Regions from separate parts of the Parabacteroides sp. CAG:2 genome, predicted to be linked through region 3. Evidence: riboswitches for the same ligand, from Rfam matches in the RefSeq annotation. Region 3 holds a riboswitch; each other region holds the start of a gene.
What was found. A riboswitch is a leader RNA that binds a small molecule or an ion and turns the genes downstream of it on or off. The one in region 3 is predicted to bind thiamine pyrophosphate.

Region 1 (5,413 bases), on a different contig from region 3:
CTTGATAAATAGGAACCGTACCCATCGGAACCGGACAGTTACGGATAATCCACTCGCGCGTCTCATGGATATGATCGCCGGTAGAGAGATCCATCAACGTGTCGCCGCCCCATTTACAACTCCATATCGCCTTCTCGATCTCCTCGTCGATACCGGAGGAAAGAGCGGAGTTACCGATATTGGTATTGATCTTTACCAAGAACTTCTTACCGATAATCATCGGCTCGGCTTCCGGGTGATTGATATTCGCCGGGATGATCGCGCGACCGGCGGCGATTTCCTTGCGGACGAACTCCGGCGTGATATACGACTTCAGTCCCAAAGCCTCGATTTGCTGGTTCTCACGAATCGCCACGTACTCCATTTCCGGAGTGATAATGCGCTTCTTCGCATAATACATCTGGGTGATATTCTTACCCTCTTTAGCCCGGAAAGGCAAGTATCGCTTGGGGAAACGCAGGGAATCCAGAGTCGCGTCCGCCAATCGCTCACGACCATAAGCGGAAGTCAATTCCGGCAATTGAACCACATCCTTACGCTTACCGTACCACTCCTCACGTATACGAGGAAGTCCTTTAGCGATATCAATCGATATCTTGGGGTCGGAATACGGGCCGCTCGTATCGTAAACGATTACCGGATTGTTCTTCTTGAAGATTCGTTCTCCATGCTCATCCAAGGTTACCGTGTCCAACAATTTAATCTTACGCATACCAACCTTGATCTTATTGATCTCGCCCGGGACATAAATCTTTTCCGAGGACGGATAGGAAATACGCATATTCTTTTTAGTAGCCATATGTATTTAGTTTAGTACTTATTGATTTCCTCTATAAACCGGCGGGTTTCCTCCACGGGATCGGGGGCATTGATAATCGCGCCCGAAACAGCGATTCCGGTTATACCCGTCTCCATCAAAGGGCCTACGTCTTCCAGCGTAATACCACCTATCGCAAAGATAGGAATATCGATGCCAGCCTCCTTGCATTGAGCGATTATTTTACGATAACCATCCAAGCCTAAGATGGGACTCAAATTCTTCTTGGTACCCGTAAAGCGATACGGCCCTAGTCCGATATACGAGGCGCCTCGTTCTACGGCCAGCCGGATATCCTCAAAAGTATTCGCCGTAGCCCCGATATAGAAGATGGCATTGGAATCTAACTTGTCTCTCAGTACTTCCCAAGCGATATCCAAGGGCATATCATTCTTACCCAGATGACAAGCCGTAGCGCCACATGTCACGGCAGCCTCCAGATCATCGTTTACGCAGAAATCCACGATTCGCTCACATTCTTCCGCGCAGATAGTGGCACATGTACGTACGGTATCCTCATAAATCCCATCCTTCATGCGCAACTGTATCCATGAGCACCCTCCTTGGATTGCCATGCTTACCTCGTCGCATTCCGTATATTTAGGCGTACGATGCGTTATAAACATCAAGCGATTGTTTCCACCAAAAGGGGGGCGTAATCCGGTTGTTCTCCGACCGACTCTTCCATTCTCATCATATCCGAAATAATAATTTAAGGCCATACTTGTAATCGTTTGAATTGTTTTATGAGTTGATCCGCAACAAGAAGGGAGGGATCGTTTCCCCAAAGGGCCCCGAGAACGGCGACACCGCCGAAGGGGATATCTTTTAATTTCGTTATTGTCCGCGGGCAGATTCCTCCCAAGGCAATCACCTTATCATCGATGATGCCCTTCGCGTTTCGCAATCCATCTAAGGAGAATCCGCTACCATATCCTTCTTTGGATATACTCTGAAAGATCGGGCTAAGGAACACATAGTCGCATACCGGTTTATACTCGATAATCTCTTCCAGACTATGGCAAGAACGACTTATACTACCTTTATATAAAGGTGGAGCTTCCGGGTTCCTCTTGTTCAAATGGACTCCTCCTAAAGCCCTTTCTTCTGCCAAGGTAAACCAATCATGAAGAACGATCCTGTCGTAATAAGCCGGAGAGATCTTATCCAATAAGCCCTCCAATTCATCACGTTTACAATCCGGTTTACGTAGATGTAAACGAGACATTCCTTCTGCGAATAGAAGTTCGATCAAAGAAGCTTCATCCGCGAAAAAATAAGGTGTAGTAATTACGACCAGCTTATTCATGATTCCATCGGATTTTATGAAGGGCAGAGGGTGAGAAGAAGTGGTTTACAGGTCCGTGCCCTTTTCCCATGCATACATTCGCCCCGTGAACGAGCGCGTTATTCATATATTCCTTGGCTAATCGTACGGCTTCCACCAATGAATGGCCGAGTGCCATATAAGCGGCGATGGCGGACGATAGCGTACAGCCTGTTCCATGGGTATTGAAGGTCTCCACTGTTGGCGAGGCCAGACAAATCGGATTATTCTCATTGATAAATAACCGATCCACCGTTTCTACTCCGGGAATATGCCCCCCTTTGATCAATATAGCGTTACATCCTTTTTCCTGCAATTTCCGGGCGGCACATAAGATATCCGCCTCGTTATTGATTTTTATACCGGAAAGATATTCCGTCTCGGGAATATTCGGAGTAAGCAGTGTCGCTTTAGGGAACAACTCATCAATGATGGTTCGGATGGCGTCATCCTCCAATAATTTACTTCCGCTCGTGGATATCATCACTGGATCTAAAATGATAGAAGTCTGTTGGAAGGAAGATAAAGTTTCAGATACGACCTTTACGGCATCCTTGTTATGTAGCATCCCTATTTTTACGGCATCTACGATGAAATCCTCAAGAATAGCTTCGATTTGTTCTCTCAAAATCTCGGGAGAGATCGCTTGGATCCCTCGCACTCCCTGTGTGTTTTGAGCGGTTATAGCCGTTATCGCCGAGGCTCCAAAAACCCCCAGCGAGGAAAAAGTCTTAATATCCGCTTGTATTCCGGCACCACCGCCACTATCAGAGCCCGCGATCGTTAAAGCTACCGGATAACGGTACATTTCATTTTTATCCATCTAACATTCGTTTTTCTTACGGCGGCATTACCCGCATCAAGTAGTAAGGGTATGATCTCAGCCCATATAGTATGGCACCCCTTCGACGGCGCAAACTTAGTGAAAAAAATCGATATTAAGATATTTCCGGCTTTTAAACGATAATTTTAACGCAAGGTTATACTTCCATAAATCGTAGACGGGAGCCTTCTGGTTTTAGAAGGCTTCCGTCATATTCATATAAACCGCCATCCCTTTTTGGTTCGGGTCTTTGCCTACGTCTAGGCGGAAGTTCTTGCCGGGTTGCATTTGGATACGTAAGCCTACGCCATAGTTGAACTTCCATTTATTCCAGTCTACGATAGGAGCGTTTCCGATCGTACCCGTGCCGACCCAGCCAACAAAACCACACTTCGCCCAGAAATTACCGCTCTTATATTTCTCCACGCTGCCGAACATATGACGATACTCCAGAATCCCATACGCCATGGTCTTGTCACGGTACTTGCCCCAATAGTATCCGCGAAGATCGAAAGGAGAGCCAAACGAAGGAAGCTCCGTAAAAGGAACGTTTCCCACACCGATTTGTGTCTTGGCGATCCATGCCAAGGTGCTACGAGGACGAAATACTTGCTGGAATTGGCGGTATTCTAACTCGAACATCTCATAATTATATGCACCGCCTAAATACTTTCCATACACTTTAGCGATCGCGCTTAGTAACATACCGGAACTTGGGGTCGCCACGTCATTTCGTGTATCGTATTGAATCAAGCCGCCGACACCGATATTGACATAATCTCGTTTGAACTTATTGAAATAAGGATCTTCGGCCATCACCGGGTTGATATCATCTGATTTGCTGAAATTAATATCAAAAAGAGGACCCGTATATAAATGAGGCCTAACTTCCCATACGAAACGGGGATATAGTTGGATAGAACTCTTATGGAATTTCGTTGTCGAATCGCTTTTCTCGATTTGCTCGATCGTCTCATAGCCTTTCCCGAAATAATGCGAAGGTTCGTTCCGATAACCGTAACTGATATAAATACGGAAGCGATTCTCGTTGAAGAATAAGGTACCGGCACCGGCAAAAACGAACGTCCCGTTTAAGGTGATGTTAAATCCCGCAGGGATAAACGATCGCTGGGATATCGTATCATTCTTGTTTAAGCGAAAGCTAGCCAAAACCGCGCCACCTACGCCAAAGGAGGCTTCCGGCGTGTAAGACGGTCCGCCAAGGATAGACCACCAGATCCTTTTGTTGGCCCGTATGGAGTCTTTATGTAATTGTTTATGATAACGTTGTATTTGCTTTTCGGTCATAGGCTTACCGTCCAGCATCAGCACTTCTTTCGGAATCGTGTCATTGGAAATACCTTGCGCCTTTACGGAAAAGGCGAATAGAAGGCAGGCCATATAAATTAAAAGATATCTAAACATTATTTTAATCAATATTTAGAGGGCAAAAGTACGAAATCCTCCTAATATGTATTCTTAAAGAATCCCTAATAAAAAAGAATAAACAGCTAAAAAGAAATGCTATTACAGTCTGGGGGTTGTAGAGACGTAGCGTGCGTGCTGCGTCTCTACAGCTAAGATTGGTATAAGACCTTGCCCTCTTCGGATATTAACAGCAAGGTTAGTTCGCCGTCGGGAAGGATGGGAGCGCAATACGATTTACATTTTTGTAAAAGTAATGGGAAGAAACGATTTTGTTCTTTTTCCGCAAGAAGCTCCCATAATTCACGGGCCAACGTAATCCGATTGATTGCATCTACGGTCGCCTCCTCGCATTTCGCTTCTTTCGCTACATCTTGAAGGAAGCCTTTGTTCATGACGACTTTTTTGCTGTGTGTATCCAGGAAACCTTCCGCAAGTTTCACCGCCTTGCCGATCATGATACCTAAGATAACCTGCTTGAAACCTAAATCGGCAGCGATCTTTAGCGTCTCTCCTATAAAGTTCCCGTAATGGACGAATGATTGTGGAGGCAAAGAAGCGTATAAGCTCCGAAGGTAACGTTCACTCTTCGCCCCGGAATTAATAACCAACGTCTCGCAACCTATCGCTTTGGCGACACTGGCTTCTTTCCGTATCGAGGCGATAAAAGCGTCCGATGAGAAAGGACGCACAATTCCGGATGTCCCGATAATGGAGATTCCCCCGATAATTCCAAGTTTCGGATTGAAGGTACGTTTCGCCAACTCCTCGCCACCGGGAACCGAGACCGTGACAATAGCGACGGAATCGGGTGAGGGCAGGAGTGGAATCAGCTCTTGCCGGATCATCTTACGGGGCGTGGCGTTTATAGCCGGGCCACCGACTTTCAAGCCGAGTCCCGGAAGGGTCACGGTTCCGACTCCTTCACCTGCTTGGAAGATGACTCTTCCCGTATCGTCGCTTTCTGTTTCTTGACAATGTTCTTCTTGTGCCATTACCGTGGCACGCTTGTGCCATCGGC
Region 2 (5,413 bases), on a different contig from region 3:
ATTCTTGAGAAACCATTATTGAATAGAGATTAACCTATTAAAACTAAGAAAGTATGCGAAAACCTTTTATTACTGTTCGGCTGACCCATGGTATGTTGGGCGCCTTGTTAGTTTCCACCTGTGCTTGTTCGGGCACGAAGTGGACGGAGGTAGAGAAAGATTCTATCCGTATCGTTACCCAGCAAGAAGGAGCTGTATTAGGATATTCCGCCAATTCGGGGGTGAGACTTCTTACTGTTGACGGATATGCCTTCAAAGATCTGAATCGGAACGGGCGGCTTGATCCGTATGAGGATTGGCGTCTTACGCCCGAGGAACGTGCCGTTGATTTGGCCGGACAGTTATCTACAGAGGAAATCGCCGGATTGATGCTTTATAGCGCCCATCAATCTATCCCCGGTGCCTCGAAAGGGTTTGGCGCTTCTACCTACAATGGCAAATCTTTTGATGAGAGTGGAGCCCAGCCATCCGATCTTTCCGATGCGCAGCGTAAATTCCTCACCGAGGATAATGTTCGTCATGTATTGGTTACGAGAGTACAAAGCCCAGAAGTGGCGGCTCGCTGGAATAATAATGTGCAAGCTTTAGTGGAGGGCATCGGTCACGGTATCTTACGGTCGTTGATAATCCCGATGAGGCGGATTTCGCCATCGTCTTTATGACGAGCCCGAACAGTGGTACGGGGTATGATAAATCCGATCGTGAGAAAGGTGGAAACGGTTATATGCCTATCAGTTTACAGTATAATGATTATACCGCTACCTATGCCCGTAACCCAAGTTTGGCGGGGGGAGATCCGTTTGAGAATTTCACGAACCGTTCTTATAAAGGTAAGTCCGTGAAAACAGCTAATAAGCAGGATATGCTTTCTGTTTTGGAGACAAAGGCTAAAATGAAAGGTAAGCCTGTAATCGTATCTTTGGAGATGGATAAGCCCACGATTATGTCCGAGTTCGAGGGTTCGGCGGATGCCATTCTGGTGAACTTCGGTGTACAAAACCAAGCGGTCTTGGATATCATCAGTGGAAAAGCCGAGCCTTCCGCTTTGTTGCCTTTGCAGATGCCGGCAGATATGCGTATCGTGGAGGAGCAATTCGAGGATGTTCCCCGGGATATGAAATGCTATACGGATAGCGAGGGCCATCTGTATGATTTCGCTTTTGGTATGAATTGGAAAGGCGTTATCGATGATGAGCGAGTGACTAAATATAAATAGGGTAAATTACATTTTTGTGTTTTTGTGGCTACGGTATCTATATATAATGCCTAAATTTGCATGGTAATATTATTAAGTGCAGACCATGAAAATTATGACATTGCAGGGAACGGACAAATTGTTATATGAACTTGTCGCACCTTTGGTCATGAATCCAGCCATTTTGCGACAAAATAACAATTACCCTTTTAAAACATCTCGTAGCCACGTTTGGTATATAGCCTTTCATGAAACAGCTGTTGTTGGTTTTATGCCTGTAAAAAAAGGACATCTCTATTACTCTATAGACAATTATTTCGTGAGTGGTGATGATCCTTCGGTATTGAGTGAACTTCTTGAAGAAGTCATAAAGGATTATTCATCTCAAGCTTCACTTATGGCTGTTGTGCATAAACGTCATGTAAAAGTGTTCTCACAAAAAAAGTTCCAGACATGTGTTGAGTGGAAAAATTATGATAAAATGCATTATTTACCGGAGGTAGAGTCATGATGCGAAGAATGGATGTGTACGAGGCGACAGAGAAAAGATTGAAGATCATTTTTGATTATTTCGATTACGTATACGTCTCTTTTTCCGGCGGAAAGGATAGCGGTGTACTGTTGAATTTGTGTGTAGATTATATTCGTAGATACGCTCCGGGACGAAAACTAGGTGTATTTCATATGGATTATGAGGTTCAATACAGCCAGACGACCGAATATGTGGAAAAGGTTTATGCCGCTAATTCCGATATCCTTGATATTTATCATTGTTGTGTTCCTTTTAAAGTCCAGACATGTACATCTATGTTTCAACAATATTGGAGACCTTGGAGCGAGGAGTACCGGGATATCTGGGTTCGAGAGATGCCCCATTCATGTCTCCGGGCGAAAGACTTTGACTTTTTCAAGGAGGACATGTGGGATTATGATTTTCAGAATATGTTCCCTTTTTGGTTGTATCAACGGAAAATGGGCCGGCGTATATGTTGCCTTGTTGGTATCCGTACCCAAGAGAGTTTTAATAGGTGGCGGGCCATACATAGTGATAAGAATTACAGAAAACTAGCTAATTATAAATGGACTCGCAGAATGAATTATTCTATATATAACGCATATCCTATTTATGATTGGAAAACTCAGGATATCTGGATAGCGAACGGAAAGTTCGGTTGGACATATAATCATTTGTATGATTTGTATTATCAAGCAGGGGTGCCTTTGTCCCGGCAACGTGTGGCGAGCCCATTCATATCCCAAGCGATATCCACACTGTTCATTTACAAAGTTGTCGATCCCGACATGTGGGGGCGGATGGTTGGACGTGTAAACGGTGTTGGCTTTGCCGGTATATATGGGAATACCTCCGCTATGGGATGGAGGGCTATCAAGTGCCCAGCCGGGTTCTCTTGGGAGAAATATATGTATTTTCTCCTAAATACTTTACCCGAAGAAACTCGTGAGAACTATTTGAATAAGTTAAGAGTCAGCCGTAAATTCTGGAGAGAAAAAGGAGGATGCCTCAGTGAGGAGACTATCGCTAAGTTACGGGCGGCTAATATTCCTATCATTGTGGAAGAATGTACCGCTTACCATACGGATAAGAAACCGGTACGGATGGAGTATATCGATGATATCAATATACCCGAGTTTAAAGAAATCCCTACTTACAAACGTATGTGTGTTTGTATTTTGAAAAACGATCATACATGTAAGTATATGGGTTTTTCCCAGACAAAACGAGAGAGGGATATGAGAAAAGAAGTAATGGACAAATATAATTTTTATAAGCATGGGAAACTTTGTTAGTCCGGCATATGGTGTTAGGGCTGTCCCTATAGAAAAAATTGTAGCCAACAGCTATAACCCTAATATCATGGCACCACCGGAAATGCGATTATTGGAACTTTCCATTTGGGAGGATGGCTATACGATGCCTTGCGTCTGTTATTATCTTGAAGAGGATGATTTATATGAGATAGTAGATGGTTATCATCGTTATCTGGTTATGAAGCAATCTCAAAGGATTTATGATCGTGAGAAAGGAATGTTGCCTGTAACGGTGATTGAGAAAGATATTTCAAACCGAATGGCTTCAACCATTCGCCATAACAGGGCTCGAGGGATGCACAACTTGGAACTTATGACGGAGATTGTTACGGAGTTGGTCAAATCTGGGATGTCTGATAAGTGGATCATGCGTAATATTGGAATGGATAAAAATGAGTTACTTCGGTTCAAGCAGATTTCGGGATTAGCTGAATTATTCCGGGATAAAGAATTCGGTTGGTCTGATGACTGGTCGGAAGAAGATTAAGCTTCTTACATTTTGTTTGGCTGAGCGTTTTTTGCCTTTTATGGCTCTGTTGAGTACATATATACTAATTTTTTGTACATTTGCCCCCGACTTTTCACATAGGGGTGCCCGAGTCATACGGGCTGAGATTATACCCATCGAACCTGATCCGGGTAATGCCGGCGAAGGGAAAATAAGGTAGAACTAGGAAATAAAGGGGGCGTTACCTCTATGTGCTCCCTGATGTTTAAACTTTAATTAGTTATTAAGATGGAACAGATTGTTTCAAGTGGAATCATTGACTCTTACTTCGAGAAGTTGAAGAGCAACTTGTCTGTGGATGTAGCGATCGTGGGAGGGGGACCTTCCGGTATCGTGGCCGCTTATTTCTTGGCGAAAGCCGGTAAGAAGGTGGCGTTGTTTGATCGTAAGCTGGCTCCCGGTGGAGGTATGTGGGGCGGCGCTATGATGTTCAACGATATCGTGGTGCAGGAAGAGGCTATGCCGATTATCAAGGAATTGGGCGTAAGCTATAAGGAGGGTGCTAACGGCACGTATATCATGGATTCGGTACATACCACTTCCGCTTTGATTTATCAGGCGACGAAGGCGGGCGCTACGATCTTTAACTGCTATTCGGTAGAGGACGTGGTGTTTCATAACGATGCCGTAGCCGGTGTGGTAGTGAACTGGGCTCCGGTAATCCGTGAGGGGATGCACGTGGATCCGTTGACGATCATGGCAAAGGCTGTCTTGGAAGGTACGGGGCATGATTGCGAGATTGCCCGTGTGGTAGCCCGTAAGAATGATATCCAATTGAATACACCGACCGGAGGCGTGATCGGCGAGCGTTCCTTGAATGTGGAGCTGGGTGAGCAGACAACGGTGGAGAACACGAAGGAGATCTACCCGGGATTATTCGTTTCCGGTATGGCCGCTAACGGCGTAAGCGGTAGCTTCCGTATGGGACCGATCTTTGGAGGCATGCTGATGAGCGGCAAGAAGGCTGCTGAGTTGATCTGCGAAAAACTTGGGAATTGAAAATTGAGAATTGAGAATTGAAAATTATAGATTGTTGTATCTTTAATTTTCAATTCTCAATTCCCAACGGTTTTTCCTTGTCTCAAGAATAAGAATCCCGTTATGATCAACGCCGTGGATAATCCCGTATAGAATACGGAAATGAAAGAATTCGGCAGTAAATGGAACGCGCGGATCGTGACCCCGAAAGCGATCATGAAGATCATGATAATCCAACCTTTCACGTCGAAGAAAGAGAACGGGCAATGTTTCCCGTTTTTCCGGGAGATCCGTTCGGAATGTTTATAGAAAAGCCGTTTAAAGACCAAATTGAAGAAAAGCAAGAAAACGATGGTCGCTTCCCCGATCTTGAATAACCAATAATGGGTATCGTTTAACCATGTGACGATACCGATGCGTAAGATATTGATACCGGCGAAAATCCATACGCAACCGGCGGTATATAATAATACCTTTTTATTTACTCCAAACTTCATCTATCTTTTTATTTACCGCAAACTTACAACATTCATGTAAAAAACGGAAAAATATCCTTATCTTTGTGCCATGCGTGAGAAAATGAAACAGAGGATTGTACAATACGTGGTGCTGATGGCCGGCATCTTGGCGTTGCTTTCTGTGGTTATCCCTCACCATCATCACCGGGACGGGATGCCTTGTTATCAATCCTTGACCGCGGAGCAAGCGCATGGCGATAAAAGCACAGATACGCATGATTGCGGTTGCGACGGGCATAACTTGGCCTATTTCAGTACGCATATTTTTCATTTTATGGATGGAGATGTGGATATACATCTGATGCCGTTACTCGTCTTATTTGATTACATTTATCCACCTGAACCGGCGTTTTGCGGACAGCTCCTTGATCACGAGAACGCCCC
Region 3 (5,413 bases):
AAATGTCATGAAGACAAATATTAATAATAATTTCTTTTATATGGAACAAGCATCAGATGTAGTAGAGTTGGTTCTGCCTCATGAGGTAGATAATCCAAACAGTGTCTATCTGTATCTGGAAGGAGATGCTTGGTGCGCATACGAACGTTCAGCCTATTATCTGACTCAGATGGAGGTACCGGTTGTATTAAAGAAAGAAGTGATCCGCAGCGACTATGATGTGGTCTTACTGAAAGCTTTTTTCGCCGTGAATGATATGTATTTGCCGCTTTCTCCCACGGCTGTGCTGAAGTTGGTTGCCGACGATAAGCTACAGTTCCAGATAAGGGATAGGGTAGAAGGTTTTTCCGAATGGAAAGAGAATGAGTTAAAAAAATTATCTGCTTGATAAGGAAGCGAACGCTTCTTATTTAAGCATGTAAAGTTGAGGGGTGTAAGGGTCCTGGAAAGTAGTGATACTTTTCAGGACTATTCTTTTGTATGGGATGCCTCCCTGTAAATGATTACCCGGCAATCCGGGGAGAGAGTGACAGTGAATTGGTCTCCCAAAGCCTCGTTGAGAGTTCCTTGCCACCATGAGGTGAGCTTTCGTCGGCGAATGGGCCAACGGAGTCCTTCCGTACTAATCTCCCCTTCGGGATAAAGAACGAAAATGGAGATTTGTTGTCCCGGATAAGAAGCGAAGGTTGTTGTTTCTAAGATAGGAGTGAAAAGGCCATAGTCGGATAACATCTCCACCCGCTTGAATAAGTGGGCATAGTCCATAAGAAGGGATATATTTCCCAATGTATGATCCTCACGCAATCCGGTAGCACCTAATATAAGAACTTCTCGATAGCCTTGGGTATGGGCGAAACGGACGGATTTGGTGAGGTCGTTGATCTCTTGGTCCTCTACATGATGGATTCGGTCTGCGTAGCGTTCGCGCAGGCCGGCGGGTATGCTGTCCAAGTCTCCTACGATAGCGTCCGGATGAATACCCTTTTCATAAAGTGTCTTTACGGCTCCATCACAAGCGATAATCGTTTTCGCTTCCTTTAATAATCTCAAGGGTAACTCAGCGGAAGGAAATCTCCCATTCGCTACGATCACACATCCTCCTTCCAGACTTTCCATATTATCTCCCATAATTCAAAATTCATAATTCAAAACTCTTCCCCTTTCTTCCGCCAATTGTAATAGCCTACTATGGCTAGTGTCGCATAGCAAAAATAGAGTAGCATCGTCGGATACAAGCCCCGAAGGTAATAAAGATATACGGAAACGAGGTTTACGATTACCCAAAAAATCCAATGCTCGATAATTCGCCTTGCCAGCATCCAAGTAGCGACAATGCCTACCGACGTGGTGAACGCATCGCCTACGGGGATGGGAGAGTCCGTGAATTGATGAAGGAGATACCATAAGATGGCGAATACAACGGCCAATGTTCCGATAATCCCCACGAAAAGCGGAAGGCTCAGATGGGTGTATAGGATACAGTCGGAGGGAAGACTGTCGTTTTCCGTGTGTATCTCATGTTTCTTCCGGGTCCATTGATAGAAACCGTATATGCTGATTCCTACGTAATAGGTTTGCAATCCCATGTCCGCATAGATCTTAGCGGACAGGAAGACAAATACATACACGAGGGAGGTGAGGAATCCCACCACCCACATGGCCTTATGTTGTTTAATCTCTAGAAAGAGATAGAGTAGACCGGTTATTACTCCGAAGTATTCTAGCCAAACCATTTTAGTAATTGAAAATTAAGTTAGAATTTGAAGGTGATCCTGGCCATGGCGTTCGTGCCGGCTTGGGTGAAATAACCGTCATCCTTTTTACGTGTGTCGTTTTCGATATAAGAGTATACCCATGCGTTGGTCTCGTACTTCTCGTTGAAGAGGTTGTTGATAGTCACGTCTAGGGTTATTTCTTTCATGAACTTAGGCTGGAAGGCGTAACCGATACGTAGGCTATTGATAAAGTAGGGATCGATGGAACGATCCTTGCTGCTTGAATTGTCTATGTATTGGCGGCCTACTACTTGCGAGTTGAAACTAGCGATAAATCCTTTGTAAGCGAAATCGAACATGCTGTTTGCGATTAGGTCTGGGGAGAAAGCGATATTCGTTGTACCTAGATCGTTGATCTCTTGTACTCCGGTATCCCAGTTATCCACGTATTCCACGAAATGCTTGATTTTATTTTGGCTGAGGGTTACGTTCGCGTTCCAATTCAGCCAAGAGGTGATTTGTACACCTCCGGTAAGCTCGATGCCCATTCGGTAGCTATCCTTTATATTGGAAGTGAGGGCCTCACCGATCTCGCTGATCTTGCCGGTCAGGATCAATTGGTTGTTGTAATCCATGAAATAGAGATTGGCTCCAACCCGGAAACGGTTGTTACCAAAACTATAACCGGCCTCGTAATCATATAAGGTCTCGTGGGTAGGACGTTCTTCGGGGCCTGCCTCCGTGAAATTGTCACGGTTCGGTTCCCGGTTTGCGACGGAGAAAGAGACGAATGCGTTATGGCCGTTGTTATGGAAGTTTATACCGGCTTTCGGGTTGAAGAAGTTCCAGTTCTTATGAATGTCCAGCTCTTCCTCGGCTTTGTCATCGTTTCCCTTAATGGTGTAATGGATCCCACGGTATTGTAAGTCCAGATAGCCGGTGAAAAGAGGGGAAAGACGTTGGGTCAATTTTGCGTATGCGTTGTAGTCTAATTTCTTACCGGTATTGCGGTAATATTCGTAATCCGGTTGTGGCAAGACGTTTGCGCTTTTGGTCCACATTACCCGGCCAAAATGGTCGCCTACGTAGTTGTTGACGGCGGTTCCCAGCGTAAGGCGGGTGTTGTCATGTTGATAGTTCGCGCTATAAACGGCTCCATAGAAATAATTGTCGAGCCATTTACGGCGCACAAGGTCCGTCTTTTTTACGGTATTACCCTCCGGATCGATATATTCCGGTAGTTTATAACTGCTGAATTTGGCTTTCGATTTATAATCCTCGTAATATCCGTTACCATCGGTGTAATGAAGGGTCAGGTTCATATTCCAGAAATCTCCGATACGCTGGCTGGCCATTAAATGGTAGTTGTGTTGCCAATAATTATCCGTCTGATTGTTATAAAACTTCTTCACTCCATCTTCCTCATATTCTCCGCATGGATTATAGCTACGATCTGTGTCAAGTAAATAAGACGGAACACCGTTCCATGCTTGATAGGTCTTCTCGCTGTTCCCGAAGGCTTGGAATTTAATCAATGTATTATCGGCATAGAAAGCGGCGGAGGCATAGTAAGAGCTCATACGGGCGGAGGCACGATCGATAAAGCCGTCGCTACGGATATTGGAGTAGCGGACGTCGAAAGCGAAATGATCGTAAAGTAATCCGGTACCGCCTTTTACCGTATGCTTCAGCGTACCGAAAGAACCTGCTGATACGGAATATTCGCCGTAAGGCTTTAAGGACGGTTTCTCGGTCTGCATGGCGACCGTAGCGCCAAAAGCCGCGGCTCCGTTCGTAGAGGTTCCGGCACCTCGTTGGATCTGGATCGATTCTACCGAGGAGGCTATATCGGCCATATTAGCCCAGAATACGGTATGAGACTCGGAGTCATTAACCGGTACGCCATTGATCGTGATATTGATACGGTTCGCGTCTGTACCCCGGATACGAAAACCGGAGTAACCTATACCTGTTCCGGCATCCGAGGTCATGATAACAGACGGGGATTGGGAGATAAGGAATGGGATACCTTGCCCGTTGTTCCGGCTGCTTAGCTCTTGTTTGGAGATGTCGCTATAAGCTACCGGGGTTTCTTTCCCGACTTTGGTAGCGGTAATAACTACTTCATCCAAAGATACGTCTTTTGAGATTTTCAAGGAGTCGACCGGACTGGGCATTTGTGCCTTGACGGTTGTAGCCAGTAAGGAGCCGGCCAAGATAACCAATACATTTTTCATCTTTTCATCTTTTTGCTTTAAAACTAAATAGATGAATAGAAAGGATCGGAGAAGCATGAATCCCTACGACAGCATTACCTGTACAGGTTCTATGGGTATGATCTCAGCCCGCTCCTTTCGTGAAGGATTTTGCGAGCACCCCTTCGTATTCGGCAGCAAAGATAGGCATAAAAGTGTTAATAAATATTACTGTCAATAGTAAATCGGATTTCTATAGATATTAATTCTGATTACTATGGATAGTAATCCGGTTTGTGTCGTATTAATTTTTTCTGTAAAAAGATGAGGATATTTTGAGAACTCATTGATTTTTTGTATATTTGCGGGCGATTAAGTGAAGTTGAGGAGGGGGCGGGTAGTCCCCTTCTTTTGTTCTTAACAGATATGTGTATGATAGAAAAGAAAGTGGTAAGCCAATTAATAGAGGAAAAACTAGCCTCTTCAAGCAATTATTTAGTAGACGTGGTGATTAAACCGGGAAACCTGATAGTCGTTGAAATTGATAACGATGAAGCGGTAAGCATTGATGATTGCGCCGAGTTGAGCCGGTATTTGGAGGAGCATCTGGATCGTGACGTCGAGGATTATGAGCTGGAGGTTGGCTCCGCCGGCATTACTTCTCCTTTCAAGGTACTTCGCCAATACGTCAAGAACATCGGAAACGAGGTGGAGATGCTGTTGAAAAACGGCTCGAAGCTGACCGGTGTGTTGAAATCTGCCGACGAGAACGGTGTGGTTGTCTCTGTCGAGAAGAAGGTGAAACCGGAAGGCGCTAAGCGGAAGGTGACTGTGGTGGAGGATGAGTCGTATACATTTGATGAAATAAAATATACAAAATACTTAATAAGATTCAAGTAAGATTATGGCCAAGAAAGAGGAAACAATCAGTATGATTGACACCCTTGCGGAGTTCAAGGAGTTGAAGAATATCGATAAAGATACGATGATTAGCGTTTTGGAAGATTCGTTCCGTAACGTGATCGCCAAGATGTTTGGCACGGATGAGAACTATGACGTGATTATCAACCCTGAGAAAGGTGATTTCGAGATATGGAGAAACCGTACGGTTGTGGCTGATGATGAATTGGAGGATGAGAACTTGCAGCTTACGTTGACGGAGGCCCGTAAAATCGATGCCGACTGTGAGGTGGGCGAGGAAGTGACCGACGAGGTGCATTTCGCAGACTTCGGACGCCGTGCGATCTTAAACTTGCGCCAAACTTTGGCTTCAAAGATACTTGAATTGCAGAAAGACAGCTTGTACGCTAAGTATAAGGATAAAATCGGCCACATCATCGCCGCTGAGGTTTATCAGGTGTGGAAGAAAGAAATCCTGTTGCTGGATGACGATGGTAATGAGTTGCTACTGCCGAAATCCGAGCAAATCCCGACCGATTTCTATCGTAAGGGAGAGACCGTACGTGCGATCGTTCAACGTGTGGATAACTATAATAACAACCC

Region 1: another riboswitch for thiamine pyrophosphate. It lies ahead of thiD (bifunctional hydroxymethylpyrimidine kinase/phosphomethylpyrimidine kinase); the one in region 3 lies ahead of QVP94_RS10450 (TonB-dependent receptor).
Region 2: another riboswitch for thiamine pyrophosphate. It lies ahead of QVP94_RS08780 (sulfide-dependent adenosine diphosphate thiazole synthase); the one in region 3 lies ahead of QVP94_RS10450 (TonB-dependent receptor).

What each region holds. Positions count from the first base shown of each region.
Region 1 is NZ_FR885305.1:80,686-86,098, reverse strand. Features, by position in the region: gene thiC (phosphomethylpyrimidine synthase ThiC) at 1-799, opposite strand, end outside; gene QVP94_RS11735 (thiamine phosphate synthase) at 811-1,539, opposite strand; gene QVP94_RS11730 (thiamine phosphate synthase) at 1,530-2,126, opposite strand; gene thiD (bifunctional hydroxymethylpyrimidine kinase/phosphomethylpyrimidine kinase) at 2,119-2,967, opposite strand; TPP riboswitch at 2,962-3,059, opposite strand; gene QVP94_RS11720 (BamA/TamA family outer membrane protein) at 3,163-4,392, opposite strand; gene cbiD (cobalt-precorrin-5B (C(1))-methyltransferase CbiD) at 4,545-5,413, opposite strand, start outside.
Region 2 is NZ_FR885289.1:13,738-19,150, reverse strand. Features, by position in the region: gene QVP94_RS08805 (hypothetical protein) at 54-662, shown strand; gene QVP94_RS08800 (glycoside hydrolase family 3 C-terminal domain-containing protein) at 659-1,216, shown strand; gene QVP94_RS08795 (hypothetical protein) at 1,302-1,706, shown strand; gene QVP94_RS08790 (DUF3440 domain-containing protein) at 1,703-3,004, shown strand; gene QVP94_RS08785 (IbrB-like domain-containing protein) at 2,988-3,512, shown strand; TPP riboswitch at 3,603-3,699, shown strand; gene QVP94_RS08780 (sulfide-dependent adenosine diphosphate thiazole synthase) at 3,762-4,532, shown strand; gene QVP94_RS08775 (hypothetical protein) at 4,589-5,008, opposite strand; gene QVP94_RS08770 (DUF6769 family protein) at 5,079-5,413, shown strand, end outside.
Region 3 is NZ_FR885301.1:15,012-20,424, forward strand. Features, by position in the region: gene QVP94_RS10435 (hypothetical protein) at 41-388, shown strand; gene QVP94_RS10440 (thiamine diphosphokinase) at 469-1,128, opposite strand; gene pnuC (nicotinamide riboside transporter PnuC) at 1,146-1,733, opposite strand; gene QVP94_RS10450 (TonB-dependent receptor) at 1,754-3,952, opposite strand; TPP riboswitch at 3,995-4,105, opposite strand; gene rimP (ribosome assembly cofactor RimP) at 4,343-4,810, shown strand; gene nusA (transcription termination factor NusA) at 4,815-5,413, shown strand, end outside.